Regions from separate parts of the Paenibacillus sp. J2R1T-4 genome, predicted to be linked through region 3. Evidence: riboswitches for the same ligand, from Rfam matches in the RefSeq annotation. Region 3 holds a riboswitch; each other region holds the start of a gene.
What was found. Region 3 has a riboswitch for cyclic di-AMP ahead of AC58QD_RS29905 (C40 family peptidase). Riboswitches for the same ligand answer to the same signal wherever they lie in the genome.

Region 1 (5,836 bases), on a different contig from region 3:
GTTCGAGCGATCGAGCTCGCTCAGAGCGGAACTATAGTGAAGACAGACGAAGGGACCTTCCATGCAGATCGAATTGTTGTGAGTGCTGGAGCCTGGGTCCCTTATCTTCTGGAGACGGCGGGAATCCATGCGGCGGTACAGCCCACTCGCAAAACTGTTGGATGGTTCGAGTCTGATGCGGAGTTGTATCACTCAAGCCGCTTCCCTGCTTTTATATTCCAACTTGATGGAGGTACTTTCTATGGCTTCCCTGATATGGATGGGGGCGGTGTTAAGGTAGGCAGACATGATAGCGGTCTTCCAGTTCATCCTGACGAGGTGAATCGCCAGTTCGGCGTTAGGCCGGAGGATGAGGGCGATCTCAGAATGTTTCTTGAGACCTGCATGCCCCAGGCCGCAGGATCACTGCGTGAGGGGAAAGTATGCCTATACTCCATGACCCCTGATGAAGATTTTATTGTCGATGTGCTTCCAGAGCACCGGCATGCTGTTATCCTTGCCGGATTTTCTGGACATGGCTTCAAGTTCTCAAGCGTTATGGGCGAAATCGCGGCACAGCTGCTGACCGAGGGGAGCTCCAGCTTTGATTTGTCCTCGTTCTCTATAACGAGACCAGCACTTGCAGCTCGGCGTCGGCGATAGCAGGGGCCCTATTTACAAGAGTAACCGCCCGGATTGGGCGGTTACTCTGATATTCAGTCTCCGATGATCCTCATCGGATAAGAATGGATATATACGGTTGTATGATCGAAGTCTTCCAAGCCTGCCAGTTCAACAACTTTCAACTCGTCGGCAGCGTAATCTTCATTCCCGACTTCAATCTGTTCATCGAGAAACAGAGCTTCGTCAGGACAATCCCAGATCATGAACTGTCCGTCTCGATTGTCGCGCGACTGTACATATTTCAAATACGCCTTGCCCTGCTCAATCGCCAGCACTTCAATTCGTCCAGAAGCATGGCCGACGTATAGGCGAACCCGTTTGCCGAACCCGGATGTGCGTGTTTTGGTTTCTTCGACAAGTGTGTAAGCTTTGGCGAGAGGAAGAGATACGTCTGCAGCAACAGCCGCCTCGGAATTATGAACGTAAAAATAGTTCGGTGTAACCCCAACCTGTGTAATGCAGTCCAGCAAATGGCTCAGTACTACAGAATCGTCGTTGATGCCCTTCCATATAGGCGTGTGATTGACCACGATCGCCCCTGCTTGCCTCAAGGCCTCGAAGCAGCTTCTCGCCTCAAGAGTAAGCTCATCGGGATGATGGATGTGCGCCTTGACATAAATACGTTGATCAGGACGCGAGCAGGAACGAATAATATCCAACAATTCCATATCAGCGGTAACACGCATGGGGTATAAGATCGGAAGCTTGGATTCCAGACGGATCGTGCGTACATGTTCAGCTGCGCTTAACCGCCTCATAATGTAACCCAATAGAGAAGTAGGCATAACAAAGCTGTCTCGACCGCTCAGCCATACATTGCTAATCTCAGCATGCGACTCGATAAAAGCGAGTCCCGCTTCCAACTGCTCCATCGGAGCATTGAGCGTACTGCCATTCAGCGGTGCGCAGTTACTGCAGCCGCACCCCCGGTCACTTCTTACATCAGGCAAGCTCAGCCTCACTGTGTTCCCGCCGTAGCTGGAATAACCATGATCAACCTCGCCTTCCAGTTCAAGCCCAGCTTCATCCCATCTGTCATACTCATCCATTCCGTTCTCATTCTCCATTACAGCAATGAGCCTGCGCATCGATTCTTGTGCGTCCGTCCGATCGACTAGCCCCCGATAATAATCGTTGATGCTTAGAACACATTGATCTGTGACCGCATCCGGCGAGACACTCTCCTCCTGTGGTTGGGCAATGGATAACTTACGCTTCAGCATACTTCTCATCCTCCTCTTCACTGGTCCTGTTATACGATCCGGGGCAGCGGTGAGTACATGCCGAATAGACCCACTGCCGCAACGCATCGATAAGCGCTAGTGCATACAGAGGGTCATAAATATAAAAAAGACCCTTAGCCGGGTCAATTGTGCGTAATAATCACAAATAAACTTGACCCATCTACTGCTGACGAGGTTAGCTGACGGACTCGGGAAAGATGGTTCCCTACGATCACATGATCGATTCGCCCCTACAAATTGGTTCCCCCGCTTCCCGGAACACAAAACCGGAAATTAAGCGCTACTCTAATTTTATTGGATGATACCAGGTATGTCAATGCTGGAGCGCATATAGCATAGCTGCTACCCCACCTGGATTGTTGCTGCACGGCTATGCAAACGATCCGGAATCATCAAAATAAACAGAACCTAAATTAGTGTATGCAGGGCGATATCCTTTGGTGCACAATACGTTTCCAATTCATGCACTTTCTTACATGGAGTCAGCCCATATCCTTAATAAGCCAGATGTTACTAATTAGGTTTGCGATGTTTCTCGATCAGTTCCATCTTCAGCTCCCATACCGCAGTACTCAAGTTAACGCGATACATCTCCGGATTCAGCTTACGAAGTATTTGCGGCCAGAACAGGGTCAGCTGCTCCTCATGGTAGGCGCGAATATGCTCCAAGCCAGGCAGCTGATAAACCAACTCCCCCTCGTGAAATATCGGTTCCAACAGAGCGACAGCCTCATAATTCTCAATGAATTTATGAATATACGGATGGACGGGATCGAACAGCTTAATCCGCTCACCAGCCCGAACATCTACCTCATGCCCCAGTGCTACGTAATCGGCTTCCGCTTTCCCCGTCGCCTTGTTCACGATCCGGTACACATCCTTGAACCCTGGATTCGATACTTTCTCTGGGTTGCCTGAGATCTTGATGACCGGTACGTACTTTCCCGCCTTTTCCCTCGCGACTAGCTTATACACCCCGCCAAGCGCAGGCTGATCACCGCCAGTTATTAATTGAGTGCCCACTCCCCAAATGTCGATCTTTGCACCCTGTGCTTTGAGGTTGAGAATAATATTCTCGTCGAGATCATTCGAAGCTACGATCTTCACGTCCGACAGGCCTGCTTCATCCAGAAGCTTCCGCGCGCTCTGTGAGAGGTAAGCCAAGTCTCCGCTATCCAGCCTGATGGCGTTCAGCTTCTTGCCCATACCTTCCAGTAACCGCGCCGTCTTGATCGCATTAGGCACTCCGCTGTTCAAAGTATCGTACGTATCTACCAGCAAGGTGACTTGATCGGGAAGCGCTTCTGCATATTTATTGAACGCCTCTTCCTCCGTATCGTGCCCTTGCACCCAGGAATGGGCGTGTGTTCCTTGGGTCGGGATACCGAACATCATACCGGCTCTCATGTTAGAAGTAGCATGGAAGCCTGCGATGTACGCTGCACGTGCTCCCCATACTGCTGCATCTGCTTCCTGCGCCCGTCTCGTACCGAATTCAAGCAGCCGATCCTGTGATGCCACTTGTTTCACACGGGAAGCTTTGGTCGCAATTAGTGTCTGGTAGTTCATAAAGTTCAAGATCGCCGTCTCGATCAACTGGGCCTCGAACACCCTGGCCTCCACACGAACCAAGGGCTCGCTCGGGAACACAATCGTTCCTTCAGGGACTGCCTGCAGGCTGCCCGTAAAGCGGAAATTCCTAAGCTCCTGCAGAAATTCCTCCTTATAAGGCTCCTCCTGCTGACGCAAGTATTCAATCTCTTCGTTACCGAACTGCAGATTTTGAATGTAATCGACGATCCGCTCCAATCCAGCAAACACCGCGTAGCCATTGCCGAAGGGCAGCTTCCGAAAATACGCCTCAAAGACCACCTTCTCCTTCCAAGAGCCATGTACCCAGTGGGCGTACATCATATTGATCTGATATTTGTCCGTATGAAGGGTTAAGTTGTTGTTGAATGTCATACCGCGGATTCCACCTTTGCTCCTAGAGTTCCCTGAAAATGCGTCAGCGCCCATTCATGGCCTAATGGATTAAAGCTTGCTACAGCGTCGGCGTGGACAACAATTGTATATCCTCGATTGTAAGCATCCACTGCTGTGTGAAGCACGCATATATCGGTGCACACTCCGACTAAATGCAGCTCCTGTATGCCCCGTGCTCTTAACTGCAGCTCCAGCTCTGTCCCGCAAAAAGCGCTATATCTTGTTTTGTCCATCCAATAGATGTTCTCCTGATTAGCCTCATATACATCATTCAACTTGCCATACAGCTTGCGGCCTTCTGTCCCGCGAATATTGTGCGGAGGAAACAGCCGATGCTCGGGGTGATACGCATCATTCTCATCATGCAGATCAACAGCCATGACTACGAAATCACCCTGTTCTACAAACTCCTTCGTAAGCGAAGAGATTCGATCCTCAATCTGAATACCCGGGTCACCGCATGGTAATTTTCCAACTACAAAATCCACCGTGTAATCAATCACTACTAGTGCCTTCATCCTTCCCAGCTCCTTCGATCAAGTATATTTAATAGTATTAATAGACATTATTAACTAACAGGCCTGCACCCTTAACTATAGATCGACAGCTGCGGCACGTATTCGGTAAATCGATACAATTGCGCATGACGCTGTGAGTATTGGTTCGACATTTTCAATTCCCCGCGGTGGTCACGAACTTCTTCAAGGAGACCTTTGCGGCTCTGAGTAGAGGTAATCTTACGAATGAAATTATGCTCTGTGAACTCCGGGACTACCGTCTGAATGACTTGATACAGCTCACTAATCGTAAATTCATCCGGTAAAAATTGCTTGGCAATAGCCGTCGTCAGCATCTTCGTCTGGACCTGTGCGAGTGCGTCCGCCAGTATGCTCCGGTGATCAAAGGCAAGGTCCATCGCCAGAGCGGTCTTCACTTCGAATAACCGAACATCTGCAGCATCATCCGCCGCCCGGCGATTAGCCAGAAGCTTCTCATGCACAAGAGCAAAATAAGCATGCGAGATCATCCATCCGCGAGGATCACGTCCAGGTGTGCTGTACGCATTGAAAAACTCAATATGCACATCCGCTACTCCTGTCTCTTCGAACAGTTCACGCTTGGCACTCTCCAGAATCGTTTCCGTCTCCGTCGAGAAGCCGCCCGGCAATGCCCATTGCCCTTCGTAAGGCCATCGCTCCCTCTGGATGAGCAGCACTTGAAGCTCTCGGAGCGGGAGTGACTTCTTGGCAGTAAGTCTATCTGTTGATGTAATGGTGAAAATGACGATATCAGCAGGCGCGCCGTCAGGAGTGCGGTATTTGCTAGCTGTATAATTAGACTCGTTCTCGATCTGGTTGTTCATGGCATCATCACCCCTGATGTCGGATTGTTCTTCGTATTTGATATTGTCATTATGACATATTGAAATCGGATGTCAAGTCACATACATTCTTTTTGTTATGAAATAGATCATTTGGGGTAAACAATACCTATGAAAGGAGAGGATGAGCATGATAGACAATAATTCGAATAATCCCATACCGCCGGTAATCCCTAACATTAATCCCGAACAGAAGCCTGAGGTTATTCCGCCGACACCACCCGAGATCAAACCAGAGGTGCCAAGTCCGGAAATTCCGCCTAAGCCTGATCCAGAGATCAAGCCAGTGCCTACTGAGCCAGAGATTCAACCGGATACACCGCCAGAGGTCCCTCCGCAGCAGCTGCCATAAGCGGCTGACTCGCAGGCGGTCTAAGAAAAACCTGACCGGAAGTTTGGTCAGGTTTTTGGCGGTTGCGTTTGGGTGAGCGGGAAGGGCGGGCAGACGGGCTCCAATTGCTCTTCGGTTTGGGTAGAGCCTTTTCAGACCTCTAATTTTATCCAAATTGTTACTAATTAGGACTATGGAGATCCGTTAGCCAATGCTAGTATAGGTATTTCG
Region 2 (5,836 bases), on a different contig from region 3:
TGAAGGAAACTTCTTTAATGCCTAGATCCGGTTTCAGCTGGTTTATGGGTAAATGGGGAATGATGTTATCCATTGGTGTCATACAGGCTGTTATTGTGGATATTGTTCTGTTATTCGGTCTTGGCATTGAAGTACAGAGCATCCCATACTTCATGTTGTTCAGTGTGTTGGTTAGTTGGACCTTCATGACACTTGTGCAGTTCTTGGTTACAGCATTCGGAGACCCAGGTCGATTCATTGCCATCATTATCTTGATCCTGCAATTGACAACATCGGCTGGAACATTCCCGTTGGAATTAATCCCTGCACCGCTGCAAGTATTCAATGCATGGCTGCCGATGTCCTACACGGTATCAGGATACAAAGCCGTTATTTCTAGCGGAGACTTCTCTTATCTTGGCCAAAACGCACTTATCCTAGGTGCTTTTACAGTAGGAGCAAGCCTATTGACTTTAACGTACTTTATTGTGAATTTCCGCAAAAAGGATCATTCTGAACAGAACGATCCAACACCAGCAGTAACAATCTAATAACTCCGACAAAAGGCAGCCATTTCTCTGTTACGAGGAAGGTTGCCTTTGTTGATATTGACACAGCCCATGATACAAAAGTACAATCACTACGTATGCAACCCATTCCTTGGGAATCTTTCAAATAGAGAGGATGTTTGTTAGAAATGAAATTAACTAATAAAATAGGTGTTATCGTAGATAGCTTTGGTATAGGAGTTAGAGCCGGGCTGTTGAAAGCGAAAGAAGTAGGAGCAGAAGGTGTACAGATCTATGCGGTAAGCGGAGAGATGGACCCAGCAAACTTATCACCCGCTCAGCGTCGTGAATTGAAATCCTACATAGACTCCCTTGGTCTTGAAATCTCTGCTTTATGCGGTGACTTAGGTGGACATGGCTTCCAAGATGTCGGAGCAAATCCTGCGAAGATTGAGAAATCCAAGCGTATACTGGATCTGGCCAAGGAGTTAGGAACGAATATTGTTACTACACATATCGGGATTGTGCCGGATGATAAGAATGGCGCCACATACGCAGCTATGCAGCAATCCTGCGAAGAGCTTAGCCAATATGCCAGCAGCATGGGCGGATTTTTTGCAATCGAGACAGGTCCTGAGACGGCTGATCATCTTAAAGGATTCCTCGATACACTTAGCAGCAAAGGCGTTTCCGTTAACTTCGACCCAGCCAACATGGTAATGGTAACAGGCGATGATCCGGTACGCGGACTTCATATATTGAAAGATTACATTGTACACACCCACGTGAAGGATGGCATCCGTTATAAAGAAGTAGATCCTCGCGAGGTGTATGGTTCTTTGGGCTATGAGCCGATGGATCATGGTAAAATTGCGAAGATGGTCAGCTCTGGAGAGATCTTCCGTGAAGTTCCCCTTGGCGAAGGTAAAGTAGATTTCAAAGCTTATTTTCAAGCAATCCAAGACATCGGCTACACAGGTTATTTGACGATCGAACGTGAAGTTGGCGATCAACCTGAAGTTGATATTCGTAAAGCCGTAGATTTCATCAAGATGTATCGATAATACCGAAAATTCCACTTTCCTGTTCAGTTGCCATAAATTGCGGCATGAATTATTGAATAGATGCATGCTACAATGAACAGGCACCAAACAAACTAGGCCGAAGCTAATAAGCACGGGGGAACCAACTTTGGGGTGAAGCCGCATCAAAGCGGCCGGGTTAACTCTTTGATCCGAATCCGACAGCTAACCTCGCAGGCCGAAAGGGAGAGTGGATCGTTTTGAAGAAAATGAACAAACAGATTCTAGCAGGAGTACTTGCACTTAGCGTAATCGGAGGCACATTCGGAGCAGGTGCAGCGTCAGCAGCGCCACTAACCGAATTGCCTAACAATAGCAACAACGTTAAGGTTTACTACAGCGTGCAACAAGGTAACTTGGCGGATTTACTGAATGGTAAATTTGACTTTTCGAAGCTGCAACAATGCTTCCCAGGCTTACAGCTGCAATTGCCAACTGGAACGCCTGAGCCGAAACCTGTAGCTCCAACGCCTGTAACACCAGCGCCAGTAACTCCAACGCCGACACCAGCACCGGTAGCTCCAACTCCGGCGCCAGTTAAGCCAACGCCTGTAACACCAACTCCTACACCGGTAAAACCTGCACCAGTTAAGCCAGCACCTGTTCAACCTACACAGCCTGACCAATCAACTGGAACAGAGAGCTCCTATGCCAATCAAGTGATTTCACTTGTGAATCAAGAGCGTGCCAAAGCAGGACTGAAGCCAGTAACCAGTGATGCTGAATTGACTCGGATGGCGTTAGACAAAGCCAAAGATATGTACAACAATAACTATTTTGATCATACTTCACCAACTTTTGGTTCACCGTTTGATATGATGAAATCTTATAATATCTCTTACCGTTATGCTGGTGAGAACATTGCTAAAGGTCAACGCAACCCTCAAGAAGTAATGACAGCCTGGATGAACAGCCCCGGACATCGTCAAAATATTTTGAGCCCGAACTTCACGAAGATCGGTGTTGCTTACTACAACGGCGAATGGGTACAAGAATTTACAGGATAGGATAATCCATTTTAGTTAGAACCGCTGACTTTTGTCTGCGGTTTTTTTTTATAGAATTTATTAGTTTTTGGGATTAATGAAACGTTGAACAGAAAAGAGCAGGAAGATGGAGCGGAAAAGCGTTAGCGGTCGCCTTTGCACTTGAATTCTCACCACTTAAAATAATTCATCAGAATTCAAATGCAACAGCGATTGGAGCCCATCTTCCTGCTCTCCTACGCGCAAAACTGAATTCAGCCGCAAAGGAGCACTATAATTGTCAACAAAAAACACCGCCTATCCATTCGGATAAGCGGTGTTCCTTTAACTTTCCATTATACAATCGCATTCTCGCCCGTTAATTGAAATACTTGTTGGGCACAATATTCGATAATGTCGCTGCGGCGAACGATACCGATAAAGCGGTCCATGTCATCAACAACAGGAACGAAATTCTGCAGCTTGGCTTTGGAGATCAAATCACTCATGTTCGCATTAATGTGAACCGGCATATTATGGACTCGCATTGGAATTTCAGATAGTTGTACACGATGAGCGTTGTCGAATGACACGTCTTCGTTATTCTTTAGGAACCAAAGTAAATCTCCTTCAGTAATCGTGCCTACATACTTGCCTTCTTCACTAAGAATGGGAACGGCTGTGTAACGGTGATATTCCATCCGCTCCAAAGCCTGACGAAGTGTTGATTGAGTAGTTAAACAAATCACTTCAAGTTTGGGGACTAGAAAAAAAGCAATATTCATGTAACAATCTCCTTCTCCATGATTCTTTCTCTATATGACAAACTCCATATCCATAAAGACCACACATCTCTTACCCATTATACCGTGTTTTGAAGCATTGCGTTAATTTTTTATATGGAAAATCAGTGAATATGGAACAATATGGATCTGAAAACAACACATTGCATCAACAACACAAGGGAACAATACAAATGAGGTGAATATTATGTCGCGAAGACGAAACCGTTCGAATCGACTGGATGCTTTCAAAGTTGAGGTTATGAAAGAGCAAGGATATGCGGTTGATCCTAATCATCCTGATCAGGTTAAATATGAGGTAGCCAAGTCACTTGGTGTACCGCTTACCCAGGGTGATAACGGTCATCTTACAACAGAATCTGTTGGGAAAGTCGGAGGGCAAATTGGCGGTGCTATGGTCAGAGAAATGGTGCGCATGGCGCAAGAACAGTTAGCCAAAAACCCAAAGCAGAAGTAAGCATCTCGCAGCTTTGAGCGTTTCTATCAAGAAACGCTCAAAGCAGTTGGATGGCGAAAGTGTTATATTTTGGCCGATCTCATAGCTAAAATGTCATACATCCCCTCTTAAAATATACTAAGATGAAGTTGTAAATGGCAGCAGCCATAACTTTATCAGACTGTAAAGGGTCGAGAGGAGAATTGTATGAACAAGCTTGCTATTCATGGCGGGGCACCCGTTCGGACTACTGGATATGCGGATTGGCCGATATATGATGAGCTGGAGCTTAACTTGCTTAAGGAAGTTCTGGAATCAGGCAAATGGGGAGGAGCCGGGGGAAGTGCCAAACCTAATTATCAACCTAAGCTACCTTTGATGGAGAAGCAATTCGCCGCTCTGCAGAACACACAATATGCCGTTAGTGTTGTGAATGGAACTGTTGCGATAACGGTTGCGCTTCAGGCAGCAGGGGTGAAATCCGGTGATGAAGTTATTATCCCGCCCTATACATTTATAGCCACTGCTACAGCATGTCTAGCCTATGGAGTCATTCCAGTGTTTGCCGATATTGAGGAAGATACTTTATTAATTGACCCGGAGAAAGTAGAAGCTCTGATAACGCCTAAGACAAAAGCAATCATCGCTGTCCATATTGCAGGGGCACCTGCTAACATGACACGCTTGACTGAAATAGCCACAAAGCACGGCATCGCATTGATTGAGGATGCTGCGCAAGCGGTAGGTGCCAGTTGGGAAGGTAAAGGGGTTGGCGGGATTGGGGATATCGGGACATTCAGCCTTCAATCCAGCAAAAACCTGAACTCAGGCGAAGGCGGTATCATTACAACGAACAAGCAACAATTGTGGGAAAATGCATGGTCCATCTGCAATGTTGGCCGTATTCCGAATGGCGGCTGGTATCAGCATGAGAAGATGGGGCAAAACTACCGCATGTCAGAATTCCAAGCAGCCATCGTAATTGCTCAGATGACACGTCTCGAGGAGCAGATGAAGAAGCGCGAGAACAATGCTGCTCGTCTGAATGAGCTTCTTGGCCAAATCGAAGGAATCAAATTAATCAAGCAAGATCCGCGCATTACACGTCATGCCTATCATTTATATATGTTTAAGCTCGATACCGAAGTTACGTCTCGCATTAATAAGGATGAATTCATCAAACGTATTCAAGCCGAGGGTGTACCTGTTGCATCTGGCTATGTGCCGCTCAATAAGAATGTAGCTGTATTAGATGCGACTGAAGCATGGACTGGTACACGGACAACATATGATTGTCCGGTTTGTGAGCGGTTATGTGAGAAGGAAGCACTGTGGTTGACGCAAAATGTATTATTATCAGACGATCAAGCTATGGTTGATATTGCAGCAGCTGTTCAAAAAGTAATTCGTTCATTCTAAAAAATAGGGGTAACTTATAAAGGATTCCATCCTTTTCGGCTAAAGCCGGGAGGATGGAATCCTTTTTGGTATCGAATTGACTTACAACTCTAACACTTGCTGCCAGATGCCGGAATCAACTGGGATGCCATGCTTCAAATTATAGTTGCGGGTACTAAGAGCAGATTCACCAGGATAGCGGATGCTGCCATTCTCGTCCGTAGGAACACTGTTATGCAGGTCATCCAGAATTTCTTCCAATCGTTGAGCTAGTACCCCTTGCTCCGGTAGTCGCCCATAATCAAAAGCGATGAATATTTGAGAAAGGGCATATTCCCCATCCAGCTTCCCGACGTCATAAGTGGACGAGCCTCCTGATAGAAGGACGGCAACCAGATCGAGCATCAAGGAAAGTCCGGAGCCTTTCCAATACCCAATCGGGAGTGGACGGCGGGACTTTGTGATTGCGGCCGGATCTCTAGACAATCGGCCTTCTTCATCGTACCCGCCGTCGAATGGAAGCTGCTCTCCATTCAATGAATATGTATTCAATTTGCCATAAGAATACTGGGACATCGCTATATCAAGTACGATCGGTCCTTGCTCTCTTGGAACAGCGAGGACGAGGGGATTGTTGCCAATCTTACTGTCCTTTGCCCCCCAC
Region 3 (5,836 bases):
CGGCGCGAAGCCCTCCAGCTTCCGTGAATGGTCTGAAGAACCGATCATTCAACGTACGCGATCCAATATCATCGTACAGAACACGGACTTGCACGCCTTGTTTTGCTTTTTTCGTTAAGGCTTCCATCACTTGTCGGCCGAGCTCGTCCTTCTGAATGATATAAGTCTGCAGATGGATGTGATGCTCCGCCGCTTCAATACTTTTCAATAAAGAGTCGAATTTGGCGTTTCCCTCGGTAAAAATCTCAATTTCATTATTCTGTGTGAGCAGCGCACGGTTCGCCGTCACATTCATATAGATCGTGTCCTTGTATAGCTGCATATTGGGGTCTTCGAACTCCAAACGCCCGTCCAGAATGCGCCTGGCTTGCGCCTGAGTTAAAGTTTGGATCATTTCGAATTCTCTTTGGTTCCATTTGTACAGCTTTCTTCGGCTAAGGTTTTGCCCCAGAATAACATACAGGATGAAGCCTACAATCGGGATGAACAGGAGCACCATCAGCCAAGACCAGGTAGCGGCAACATTCCTCCGCTCCAGGAAGACGACAGCTAATGCAAGCAGTATATTGATAGCTAGAATATAAGCCGATATTCCTTGTTGAAAAATTAACATGAATGGACACCCCGAAATCCAGAATATATAAAAAGTATAGCCGTTTTGCTGATCTTAGAATCAGGAACGATCTTATCAGGCCTTAAGTATAAGCGAGCTTGCGCGGATTGCCAACTTTTATGAAAGATTATCGTTTCTATGGAATCTATATTGACGGTCATGACGGGACGACCGTATAATCGAGCCAAGATGCAGTCATATGTGCTTTATTGGCATAAATTCGATGAGCAGCAGGGGGCCTGACACCAGGTGGTAACAATGGCAATTATGCTAGTCATTTGTTCAGGATTAGCGCATTCCGTATGGAATTTGTTCACCAAGAGAAGTATGAATAAATTCGTCTTTCTCTGGTCGATCCATATCGGGTCCTTCCTTATACTGCTCCCATTCTTCCTGATAGAGCTGTTGAATCGTTCGATCCCCATTGAAGGGTGGCTGCTGCTTGGAGTTAGCACCCTGCTGCAAAGCGCCTATGTGCTGCTGCTAATCCAAGCCTTTCGGATCGGCGAGATGTCGCAGATGTATCCGATCATGCGGGGGACTGGGGCTTTTCTGGTACCCGTTGTCAGTGTTATGTTCTTCAACGAATCTCTATCGCTTGCAGGCTGGCTTGGTATCCTATGTATAGTGGCCGGATTATTCGTCATTGGGCTCCGACAATCATCGGGTGCGGCATGGTCGATTAAACCTGTATTTATCGCTTTGCTGACCGGCTTGTGCATCACGAGCTATACATTAGTCGACAAACAGGTGCTCCAATACATATCGCCGATTGCTCTTATCCAGTTATCCAACATTGGTTTTTTAGCGGTGTTAACTGGGCCCGCTTTTCGTTCTCTTCCAGATGTGAAGAAGGAGTGGGGTCGCAATAAACGTATTCTTTTGTTAGGTACGATTCTGTCACCGGGTTCCTATTTGATCTTTTTGTATGCCATGAAGTTGGCGCCGCTCTCGCATATCGCTCCAATCCGGGAGATTGGCACGGTATTCGGTACTTTGTTCGGGGTGTGGCTGCTTAAGGAATCACAAGGGCTGCAAAGGATTGCTTGGTCTGCTGTCATCGTGGCAGGCGTATTTATTATAGGGGCTTGGGGGTAATAAACCTGATTTATCAGAATGAACGGATATTGTAATTTTACTTTAGCCTTATAATGAGGTAAGTTGGTAATAGTATAAAAGAATAGGGAGACTGATTACGATGCCTAATTCCATCCATGTGCAACAAAGCCAGCAACTCCGGGCGAAGCCAGATCCTAGTAAACTCGGATTCGGGCAAATTTACACCGATCATATGTTCATCCTGGATTACACGGAAGGCCAAGGCTGGCATGATGCCAGAATCGTGCCTTATGGTCCTATAGAGTTGGATCCTGCCGCTATGGTGTTCCACTACGGACAAGCCGTCTTCGAAGGTCTCAAAGCATTCCGGACACACGACAACCAGATTTTATTATTCCGTCCTGATCAGAATATGGAGAGGCTGAATCGGTCCAATGAACGGTTAAGTATCCCGCCGATTGATGGTGATTTCATTATTCACGCCATTAAAGAATTGGTTCATTTGGAGAAGGATTGGGTGCCAACTCTGCCTGGGACTTCCTTGTACATCCGTCCGTTTATTTTTGCCTCAGAACCTTGTCTAGGTGTACGCGCTTCATACCGTTATATGCTGATGGTGATTCTGTCTCCTGTAGGGGCGTATTACTCAGAGGGCATTAAACCAGTCAAGATCAATGTAGAGAGCAATTATGTTCGCGCCGTTCGCGGTGGAACAGGGAATGCCAAGACAGCGGGTAATTACGCTTCGAGTATCAAAGCGCAAGAAGAGGCCAAAGAGGGCGGTTACGCTCAAGTTTTGTGGCTGGATGGCGTGGAGAAGAAGTATATTGAAGAAGTCGGCAGTATGAACGTATTTTTCAAAATCAACGGCGTGGTGGTTACACCTGAGTTGAATGGCAGCATTCTGCAGGGTGTCACGCGTGCGTCCGTTATTGAACTGCTGCAGACCTGGAATATTCCAGTCGTAGAGCGGAAGCTATCCATCCAAGAGCTGTACGAAGCTTCTCAGAATGGAACATTGGAAGAAGCGTTCGGTACAGGCACGGCTGCGGTCATCTCACCTGTCGGCGAGCTGAACTGGGAAGATAAGAAGATCATCATCAACAAAGGTGAGATCGGGCCTGTTGCACAGCGTGTATACGATACGATTACCGGCATTCAGAACGGTTCCGTCGAGGATTCATTCGGTTGGACCGTGCAGGTTGAAACGGTAAAAGCATAGTGATTGTAGTGGAAACATCCCGATCCTTCATAAAAGGATTCGGGATGTTTCTTTATGTGTGCGCAGCGGCGCCCGGCCTCGCTCTAAAGCGGAAAATCCGCTTTGCAACCCGCAGCAGCGGCGCCTGGCTTGCTCTAAAGCGGAAAATCCGCTTTGCAGCCCGCAGCAGCGGCACCCGGCCTTGCTCTAAAGCGGAAAATCCGCTTTGCAACCCGCAGCAGCGGCGCCCGGCCTCGCTCTAAAGCGGGAAATCCGCTTTGCAGCCCGCAGCAGCGGCGCCCGGCCTTGCTCTAAAGCGGAAAATCCGCTTTGCAGCCCGCAGCAGCGGCACCCGGCCTTGCTCTAAAGCGGAAAATCCGCTTTAGAGCTCGCTGCACGCCGCTCAAAATGATATCGGCCCCCGATTGCCATTCCAGAACGATCCGTGATAAGCTTTTTTTAGCAAAGAATACATACATAAAGGAGATATCCGTATGAGTGAATTCAAGTATGTGTGCCGTAAGCTGCCCTTGCAAGGCAAACTGGCTTTACCGCTGACTCCTACTATGTGGGAAACCGCGACAGAAGTGGAGCTGCGTGAAGTGGTTACAGGGGACAAGCCCAAGTTGGCTACTGCTGTCCGGGCCGCGTGGAACAATTGGGGCGTCTATTATCGTTTTGTGTGTGAGGATGACAGTATTGTGAGCACTATGACACAGCGGGATGATCCTATTTATGATGAAGATGTAGTCGAGGTATTCATGTCAGTAGACGGGGATCTGTCCAGATACTTTGAATTTGAATTCAGTCCGGCCAGTGTGATGTTCGACGCAACCATTGTGAATGACCTGAATGATCCAACAGGGAATACTCTGAATGTCGACACCTCATGGGACAGCTCTGAGCTGACTTTGTGGGTGAATGTGGATTTGGCTAATCGGCGTGTAGAGTATGAAATTGCTATTCCAGCAGCTGATCTGTTGAATGGGAGGTCCATTGAAGCTGGAGATGAGTGGAGAACCAATTTGTATCGCATAGACCGCAATTCGAGCAACGATCCTGAGCTGGACGAATACAGCGCTTGGTCGCCAACGAGACGTTTACGGTTCCATATTCCGCAACGATTTGGAACATTTACGTTTGAATAGCCCGAAATTACGGTTTTGGTCACCATTTTCTAATTATTGGCGGTTGAATCCAAATGTATCCTATGATAGCCTAACAAATATGTAAAAACAAAAGAATGCCGAATCGGGTCGTGCCGAACGACTTGTACGGGGGACTATGAAAGAAGCACGAATGCTGGATTGAAGTCTGGTGCGATGTTTCTTTCCATGCGCTAACTGAATCATCTGATTTATGGATGGTTGGGGGATCGCAAGTGGGGTGAATGCTTGGTAAGCCCGCAAGGGGGAACCGGCTAGGGAAACTCTCTTCCCGAATCCGACAACTAACCTCGGAGGCAACAGGAGGGAAAAGATTTGAAGCGTTTTGTCAAAACGGTTTTTTGGTCATGTGCGATTGGAGGTATTGCAGCCGCGCTTTCTTTGACTGCACCGTCCGAAGCCAAAGCATATCCGGCGGAATACGGAGTTAAGGTTCAGGTGAATGATTCTATTGTCGCATTTCCAGAAGCACAGCCATTTATCGACACATCCGGCACTTTGCTTGTTCCAATTCGCAATATAGCGGAGAAGATGGGCTACAAAGTGGATTGGGCCATGAGTAATTCAAGCATTAGTCTGAAGCTCAGTGACGGTAACAAGGTGATTTCGATCAAGACAGGTTCAACAGAAGCAAATGTCAACGGAAAATCCATTAAGACGGATGTTCCTCCAGTGTTAGCCAATGGGATGACCTATGTTCCTCTCCGGTTTATCTCAGAAAGCTTCGGTTATATGTTACAGTGGGACGACGCTAATGGTGTAGCAATCATCTGTCAGGACGGACAATATCATGCACCAGCCTGGTATGTGCCGGCCAAGAAGACACTGGCCGATATGGTATCCGACACGTCGAAGTATTACATAGGGATTCGATACATGTGGGGCGGTACTACTACCAATGGCTTCGACTGCTCTGGATTTGTGAACTATGTATTCGATCAGTACGGAATAGATCTACCGCGTACATCGAAAAGCATGTATGACACTGCTGGCACACGAACCGTAGGTTTGGCACCTGGCGATCTTGTATTCTTCAACATAGGCAAAGGAACGACACATGTCGGCATTTATCTAGGGAATGATCAATTTATTTCTGCCACCTCTTCAAGTGGGATAAAGATTGATTCGATTTCTAGCAACTACTGGGGTTCCAAGTTTATTGGTGCTAACAGAGTCGTATAATCTAGCTTTAATTTAATAGGATTAGTAAACAAGCGGTGCGGACCTTCCTCAGGTTCGTGCCGTTTGTTTATCTTTAACCAATCTTTGTTGAAGTGAATCACTAGATGAGCCTAATTCCTGAAAGTATACAATTTGTTACACAGCTCAGCCAAGCCGCTAAGCTTGACACGATGCCTAATGATAAGCCATGTTACTATCGTCTATTTGGGTCATTTCATCAATCAGGCACTAAATAGCCAACCCGTCTATCCCTTATTTCCGCATTGCGAACCGATTTCCCTCAGAATCCATGCAAATAACCAGTAGTAAAACTTGTTATCCAAGAACAAACTGGTTTTTCCGCCCCAATAACCTATACCAGCACTGGCTAACTGATCTCCTCAGGACCTAATGGTACACTTTTTTACAATAACGCTGCCAGGATGCACGGTTTGGATGAATTTACTTGTGTTCTTGCAATTAAATACGCTGTAGTTTGCGAAGGCGAATGTCGGATTAAATGCCTGATTTTGGGATATGCTAACTTTGAACTATAGGAATGCATGATATCCTTAATAGAAAGAAGGGCTTGTCCATGAGTCATGTTCCAATGGTATTCATGTTTCCAGACAGCAA
Region 4 (5,836 bases), on a different contig from region 3:
ATAAGACGTCGGTGTCCGGCTCGAACTAAATTAGCTTCCTTCCAATTCCCCAGCAGATTGGCGAGCTTTAAAGCGATTATTAGGAACAAAAGCACTAATAGCGGGACAGCGTCCTCACCGAATCCATATCGGTAGAGCGGACCTAACGCGGTTACAACAGAAAAGGTCAATAGAGCTTGTCCAATGAAGCTATAACGGAAAGCCGCTCGGAAATAAGCGGACATGTTGGATTCCAGAGGAAGCAAGAAGACGCTATCCGCGCCTCGAAGCAGCGTGCGAACCGGACTTACCGTGATAACGGGCAGCAAGAGGAGGGTTAACACTAGCGTAAAAGGGAAGTTTTCTGGCAATTGCTTGAGAGAATTCGCGTAAAAGTAAGCCAGCGCAATGCTGGCAAACAGCATAAAGCTGAAAAATCCACTCCTCCCCATATCCCTAGTGTACCGCATTGCGATACCTAGATGGCGTTTGTGCCTTTGCTGCCACAATAAGGTGGGCACCTTCATTTGACGCCCTCCCCAATCAAGGAGAAGAATAATTCTTCTAATGAAATATTTTGTTGTATGCCAGCCTGTTCTTTGATATCCTCAAGTGTGCCATATGCGATCGTGCGACCTTTATGAAGCACAATAAAACGATCGCAATACTTCTCAATTGTCGACAAAATATGAGAACTGATCAACAGTCCGGCACCTTCTTGCTTTCGAGCGACCATAAGCTCTAACAACGAGCGCATACTGAGCGGATCAAGTCCGAGAAAAGGTTCGTCTACAATATAGAGTGAAGGTTCGACAAGAAACGCACACATAATCATCACCTTCTGCTTCATGCCCTTCGACAAATGCTGAGGAAAGCTGTCAAGCTTGTCGCTCATCTGGAATTGGGCACCGAGAACAGCGCATCTGCGTTCGAATTCTTGCTCATCAAGTCCATATACCATGGTAGTGAGCTTCAAATGCTCCTTAATAGTAAGCTCTTCATACAGCTCTGGAGCTTCCGGTACGTAAGCGAGACCAGAACGGAACTGATGCTCGTCACGCAGCGGCTCTTGTCCGCCGATACGAATTGTACCCTGCTGCGGCTGTAACAGTCCTAAGAGATGTTTAATGGTCGTGCTCTTTCCTGCTCCGTTCAACCCAATTAATCCGATCATCTCGCCAGAGTTAACAGAAAAAGTAAGATCATGCAATATTGATTTATTTTTGAAATAACCGCCATACAAATTTTCCACTTCCAAAATCGGTTTCATGCGTCCGCCTCCGATAAAATGATCCTTTTATCCTATCTTTTTTAGAAATTTCAAGTACATTTTTACCTATTTTTTTCAACTAATGACCCGAAAATAATGAAAACATACGTCCGGAAGAGAAGCAGGGAGCTATAGAACTGAAAAAGTGTGATTAAATACACAAAATAAGCTTATTTGCTTGTTTTTGCATACTCCGCTAGCTTTACAGCATCGGAGGAACATCGTACACTAACCTTCATAATAACTTAACTTCATATTGCTATCAATTTCCAATCGCTGAGTTTTCAGAAATGAAAAACGGGGGAACCAGATCAGGTTATCATTGGGGTGAATTTCGTAAGAAAGACGATGAGTGTCTTCGAGCGAATAGGGCGACTCTCACGTCCGAATCCGACAGCTAACCTCGTAAGCGTGAAGAGAGAGGCACTTTGTCGGGCGCCTATGCTTGTATTTGATTTAGCATGGTTCGCAACAGCCGAGAAGAGTCCCTCTTCTTGGCTTTTTAACGTCTTAACCAAGTAAAGCGTTAAAGCGAAAGAGAAGCATCTTTTTTTTCCGAAGTGGTGATATTTGGATCAGGCTCCTCATAGTGATAGGAGGGGGCGGTTGGCCCAAAAATCAACAAGCGGAAAGCGAAGGTGGCACAAATAATAATCCATAGTCGCGTCTAAACCGATCGCGTAACACAAAAGACGGCGGGGCTTATAAGGAGGACCGAAGAAGTGGGAGCTATTCACCAAGGAGAACCCCATGTAAAACGATCATCCAGCATGACCTTCGCATTGCGATGGAAGCGTGAAAACGTGCGTTTGATATTTGCCCTTTCTGCATTTTCAATCGCTATGACTTTCATGTTTTTGGTGTTGTTGTACGGTACGGCTACCAAGAGCGTATCCGTAGTAGTGAATGGACAAGAAACCGTTGTGAGCACTAAACAAGGGGTCCTTCAACGCCTACTGGATGAACTGGCCATTACGGTCGGAGAACATGATCGATTGTCCCAGCCTCTCGAGGCTAAGCTGAAGCATGGGGACACAGTCGTGATCGATCATGCCACTCCGATTCAATTAACGGCCGATGGGAAGACGGAAACAAAGTACACGACAGGAAGAACGGTTGCTGCAGCTTTGCAGGACTTGAATGTCACGGTGGGAGAGCTTGATAAGGTATTCCCTTCTCAGGACACCGGTCTAATTGGCAACGATTCAGTACAGGTGGTCAGAGTTAGCATATCGCTTGAGGATCAGACGGAACCCATTCCGTATGAAACCGTTCAGAAGAATGATCCGAACTTGCTGAAAGGCAAAGAGCAGGTCGTATCGGAGGGCGTAGAGGGTGTTCTCGCCAAGAAAATAGAAAAAGTATTCGAAGACGGTGTTCTTGTATCTGCGAATGTAGTGGATATGAAGGTATCGGCAGAGAGCGTTAACAAAGTAGTTGCTCTTGGAACCAAGAATCCAGTTGTAGTACTATCTGCAGCCTCACCTAATGTTGAAGAGGTGTCTAAGCCGGGGGTAACATTCGGATATAAGCAAATCTTGAATAATGTTACATTAACCGCTTATTCCGTTGATGTCGGCTCTACTGGAAAGACGAGTGATCATCCCCAGTACGGCCTAACGTATTCGGGCACGAGAGTGACTGAAGGACGCACAATCGCCGTAGATCCCAAAGTAATTCCTATTGGTTGGTGGGTTTACATTGAAGGTATTGGACTTCGTCGCGCTGAAGATATTGGCAGTGGTGTGAAGGGCAACAAAATTGATGTTTATTTCGACAATCTTGACTACGCCAAACGCTTTGGCTTGAAACGTGGATACAAGGTTTACATTATCGGAAAAGATAAGCCGGCTTCTAGTTAAGAGGGGCTTGAGCTAATCTGGAACGTTCCCGGCAAGGCGTTCAGCATTGATGAAATCCCAATAAATCGGGTATAGTGTACAATAGAACCTTATGTAAGTCGAAGAAGAGGACGACCGCCCCTCTTCTTTTGTCGTTTTTGATGTATTAATTTATGTATGCTATTCTAACGGAATTCAGGCTTATTTTGTTTCAGATTTAGTTAGATTTTTCGAAGTATTTTTTGTGAAAGAAAGGGACGAGTTTTAAGGTGATCAAAGAAGTCATTGTTGTGGAAGGCAGGGATGATACGATAGCGATTCATCGCGCTGTTCAGGCTGATACTATAGAGACCGGCGGGTCTGCAATCAATTCGGATGTGATCCGGAAGATCGCCCTGGCTCAAGAGCGCAGAGGTGTTATCGTATTTACCGATCCCGACCATGCAGGTGAACGAATTCGCAATATCATTACGTCACGGGTCCCTGGCTGCAAGCATGCTTTTCTAACCCAGCAAGAAGCATCCAAGAAGGGTGATATTGGTGTCGAGAACGCGTCCGACGAAGCTATACGCAAAGCTTTGTCCCAAGTAAGGACAGACTATGAATTATCCGGTTCTGAACTGGAGCCTGCTGCGCAAATTTCGCAAACGGATCTGGTTGCAGCAGGACTGCTTGTTCATCCCGATGCGGCCAGACGGCGGTTAGCCATTGGTAATCGGCTAGGCATTGGCTGCTGCAATGGCAAACAGTTTCTGAAGCGCTGCTCGATGTTCCGTATAACACGGGAAGAGTTTGAAGCGGCGTATCAAGATTTTATCGAAAAAGGATTGTGAACCGCATATGTCTATCCCAATAGATGCAAATGAAATGGTATCGTCGCCTAAGCGAACGAAAGCCATTATAAAAGCAAACGGGCTTGTTTTGAAAAAAAGCCTGGGTCAGAACTTCCTGACCGATTCCAATATATTGCATCATATCGTAGCGGCTGCAGAGCTCGATAAAAGTAAAGGGGCCTTAGAGATAGGCCCCGGGATTGGTGCCCTCACTCAACCTTTGGCAGAAGCTGCAGGCACCGTTGTCGCTGTTGAAATTGATCAGAGATTAATACCTATTCTCGCTGACACCATGTCACCCTATCCAAATGCTCGGATTGTGCACGGTGACGTGTTAAAGCTGAATCTGCGCGAGCTGTGGGCGGAACACTTCAGAGATTGCTCTCAGGTAAGTGTTGTCGCCAACTTGCCCTACTACATTACGACTCCCATCATAATGAAGCTGTTAGAGGACAAGCTTCCAGTTGAGAACATCGTAGTGATGATTCAACGAGAAGTTGCTGAGCGTATGTCCGCTAAGCCTGGGACAAAGGCATACGGCAGCTTAAGCATCGCTGTTCAGTATTACTGTGTCCCAGAGATTGTTAGAATCGTGCCGCCGACAGTTTTCGTTCCGCAACCCAACGTAGACTCGGCCGTGATTCGCTTGAAGCTACGAGACAAGCCTGCGGTAGAGACCGACGATGAATCGTTTCTCTTCGAGGTTATACAAGCATCCTTCGTACAACGCCGTAAGACGATCTCGAACAATTTACTTGCCGCTTTCTTCAGCAAAGAGCGTAAAGCCGATCTCGAGGCCGTACTGGCGTCGTGTGGCATCGATCCTGTCCGAAGAGGCGAAACGCTCACGCTGGAGGAATTCGCTCGTCTGAGCAGCGCTTTAGCCGCTACACTCAATAAGCCGTCCTCTTAGTCATAGGATTCCCTCATTTCGGACGTAATTCGTCGTCCGTGCACTTGGAAACTATAGAAAATAATCTTGCAAACAAACTAAGGATTAGAACTAGCGCTAAGTGGCCCGGTTATTTTCACCGCGCTAGTTCAAACCTGCCTATATATCCGCTCATCCGCTCATCCACTGTTCTCTCACATGCGCGCGCTCCGAACCAAGCCATGTCTTGAATAATCCGCCCGCTTAAGCATCGACCTGTCACAACTGACAAATCGCTCCATACTCAGCGTTCCCCGATCATTGTTCAAACTTCTCAAGCATGCTCCCAATCCGCAGCATTCCGTTCAATATTCACGTACACCTCTTATGCCGCGAATCAGTTACTAAATACTTACCCATCCGCCAGTCCGCTGAAACAGATATTATTGTAATATTCAAAAAATTATTTCTACTTTTATTTTCTCTGCTTTCTGCCATTGAGAACGACTTCTACTGTGAATCGGAGCGGAGGCTCAAGAATGGTTGCTATTTAGTCCTGGGGAGATCAGCAACCAGTGCTAGTATGGGTTACTTGGGCGGAAAAGACAGCTTTTTGTAGGATAGCAAGTTTTACTATTGGTTATTGAGCCGGCTTTGAGGAAAATCAGTTCACAATGCGGAAATAGGGGATAGTCAGATGGGTTAATTAGTGACTGAGTGATGAAATGGACCAAATAGAATAGCCAGTAGTAACAAGGCTTAGCTTTAGTCGGCGTACCGCTAAGGGCGCGCAAATGGAGCGGAGAGGGTCGAAATGAGCTGGAAGCCATTTCGATCATCGAAGCGCTATTTGCTATGTACTTTTATACCCTCCCCCGAAGGTGGAAAGGCGTGCACTAAGGAGCGCAAATGGAGCGGAGAGGACTCGAAATGAGCTGGAGAAGCGACTTTTATAGACGTGTTGCAACCAAGCCGAAGGCCTATACAATCGAAGCAACACGTCTATAACGGAGCTGGAAGCCATTTCGATCATCGAAGCGCT

Region 1: another riboswitch for cyclic di-AMP. It lies ahead of AC58QD_RS31930 (KamA family radical SAM protein); the one in region 3 lies ahead of AC58QD_RS29905 (C40 family peptidase).
Region 2: another riboswitch for cyclic di-AMP. It lies ahead of AC58QD_RS05845 (CAP domain-containing protein); the one in region 3 lies ahead of AC58QD_RS29905 (C40 family peptidase).
Region 4: another riboswitch for cyclic di-AMP. It lies ahead of AC58QD_RS30995 (resuscitation-promoting factor); the one in region 3 lies ahead of AC58QD_RS29905 (C40 family peptidase).

What each region holds. Positions count from the first base shown of each region.
Region 1 covers NZ_JCAUBA010000035.1:37,961-43,796, reverse strand. Annotated here, with positions in the region: gene solA (N-methyl-L-tryptophan oxidase) at 1-642, shown strand, start outside; gene AC58QD_RS31930 (KamA family radical SAM protein) at 696-1,886, opposite strand; cyclic di-AMP (ydaO/yuaA leader) riboswitch at 2,057-2,197, opposite strand; gene AC58QD_RS31925 (nicotinate phosphoribosyltransferase) at 2,421-3,872, opposite strand; gene AC58QD_RS31920 (cysteine hydrolase family protein) at 3,869-4,411, opposite strand; gene AC58QD_RS31915 (NUDIX domain-containing protein) at 4,483-5,256, opposite strand; gene AC58QD_RS31910 (hypothetical protein) at 5,405-5,626, shown strand.
Region 2 covers NZ_JCAUBA010000002.1:480,118-485,953, forward strand. Annotated here, with positions in the region: gene AC58QD_RS05835 (YhgE/Pip family protein) at 1-530, shown strand, start outside; gene AC58QD_RS05840 (sugar phosphate isomerase/epimerase family protein) at 677-1,552, shown strand; cyclic di-AMP (ydaO/yuaA leader) riboswitch at 1,638-1,764, shown strand; gene AC58QD_RS05845 (CAP domain-containing protein) at 1,771-2,577, shown strand; gene AC58QD_RS05850 (CBS domain-containing protein) at 2,892-3,320, opposite strand; gene AC58QD_RS05855 (alpha/beta-type small acid-soluble spore protein) at 3,526-3,795, shown strand; gene AC58QD_RS05860 (DegT/DnrJ/EryC1/StrS family aminotransferase) at 3,982-5,193, shown strand; gene yiaK (3-dehydro-L-gulonate 2-dehydrogenase) at 5,275-5,836, opposite strand, start outside.
Region 3 covers NZ_JCAUBA010000028.1:51,071-56,906, forward strand. Annotated here, with positions in the region: gene cls (cardiolipin synthase) at 1-613, opposite strand, end outside; gene AC58QD_RS29890 (DMT family transporter) at 872-1,711, shown strand; gene AC58QD_RS29895 (branched-chain amino acid aminotransferase) at 1,812-2,894, shown strand; gene AC58QD_RS29900 (carbohydrate-binding family 9-like protein) at 3,368-4,021, shown strand; cyclic di-AMP (ydaO/yuaA leader) riboswitch at 4,205-4,354, shown strand; gene AC58QD_RS29905 (C40 family peptidase) at 4,355-5,221, shown strand; gene AC58QD_RS29910 (hypothetical protein) at 5,796-5,836, shown strand, end outside.
Region 4 covers NZ_JCAUBA010000032.1:45,245-51,080, reverse strand. Annotated here, with positions in the region: gene AC58QD_RS31005 (ABC transporter permease) at 1-506, opposite strand, end outside; gene AC58QD_RS31000 (ABC transporter ATP-binding protein) at 503-1,249, opposite strand; cyclic di-AMP (ydaO/yuaA leader) riboswitch at 1,514-1,677, shown strand; gene AC58QD_RS30995 (resuscitation-promoting factor) at 1,972-3,111, shown strand; gene rnmV (ribonuclease M5) at 3,360-3,923, shown strand; gene rsmA (16S rRNA (adenine(1518)-N(6)/adenine(1519)-N(6))-dimethyltransferase RsmA) at 3,931-4,836, shown strand.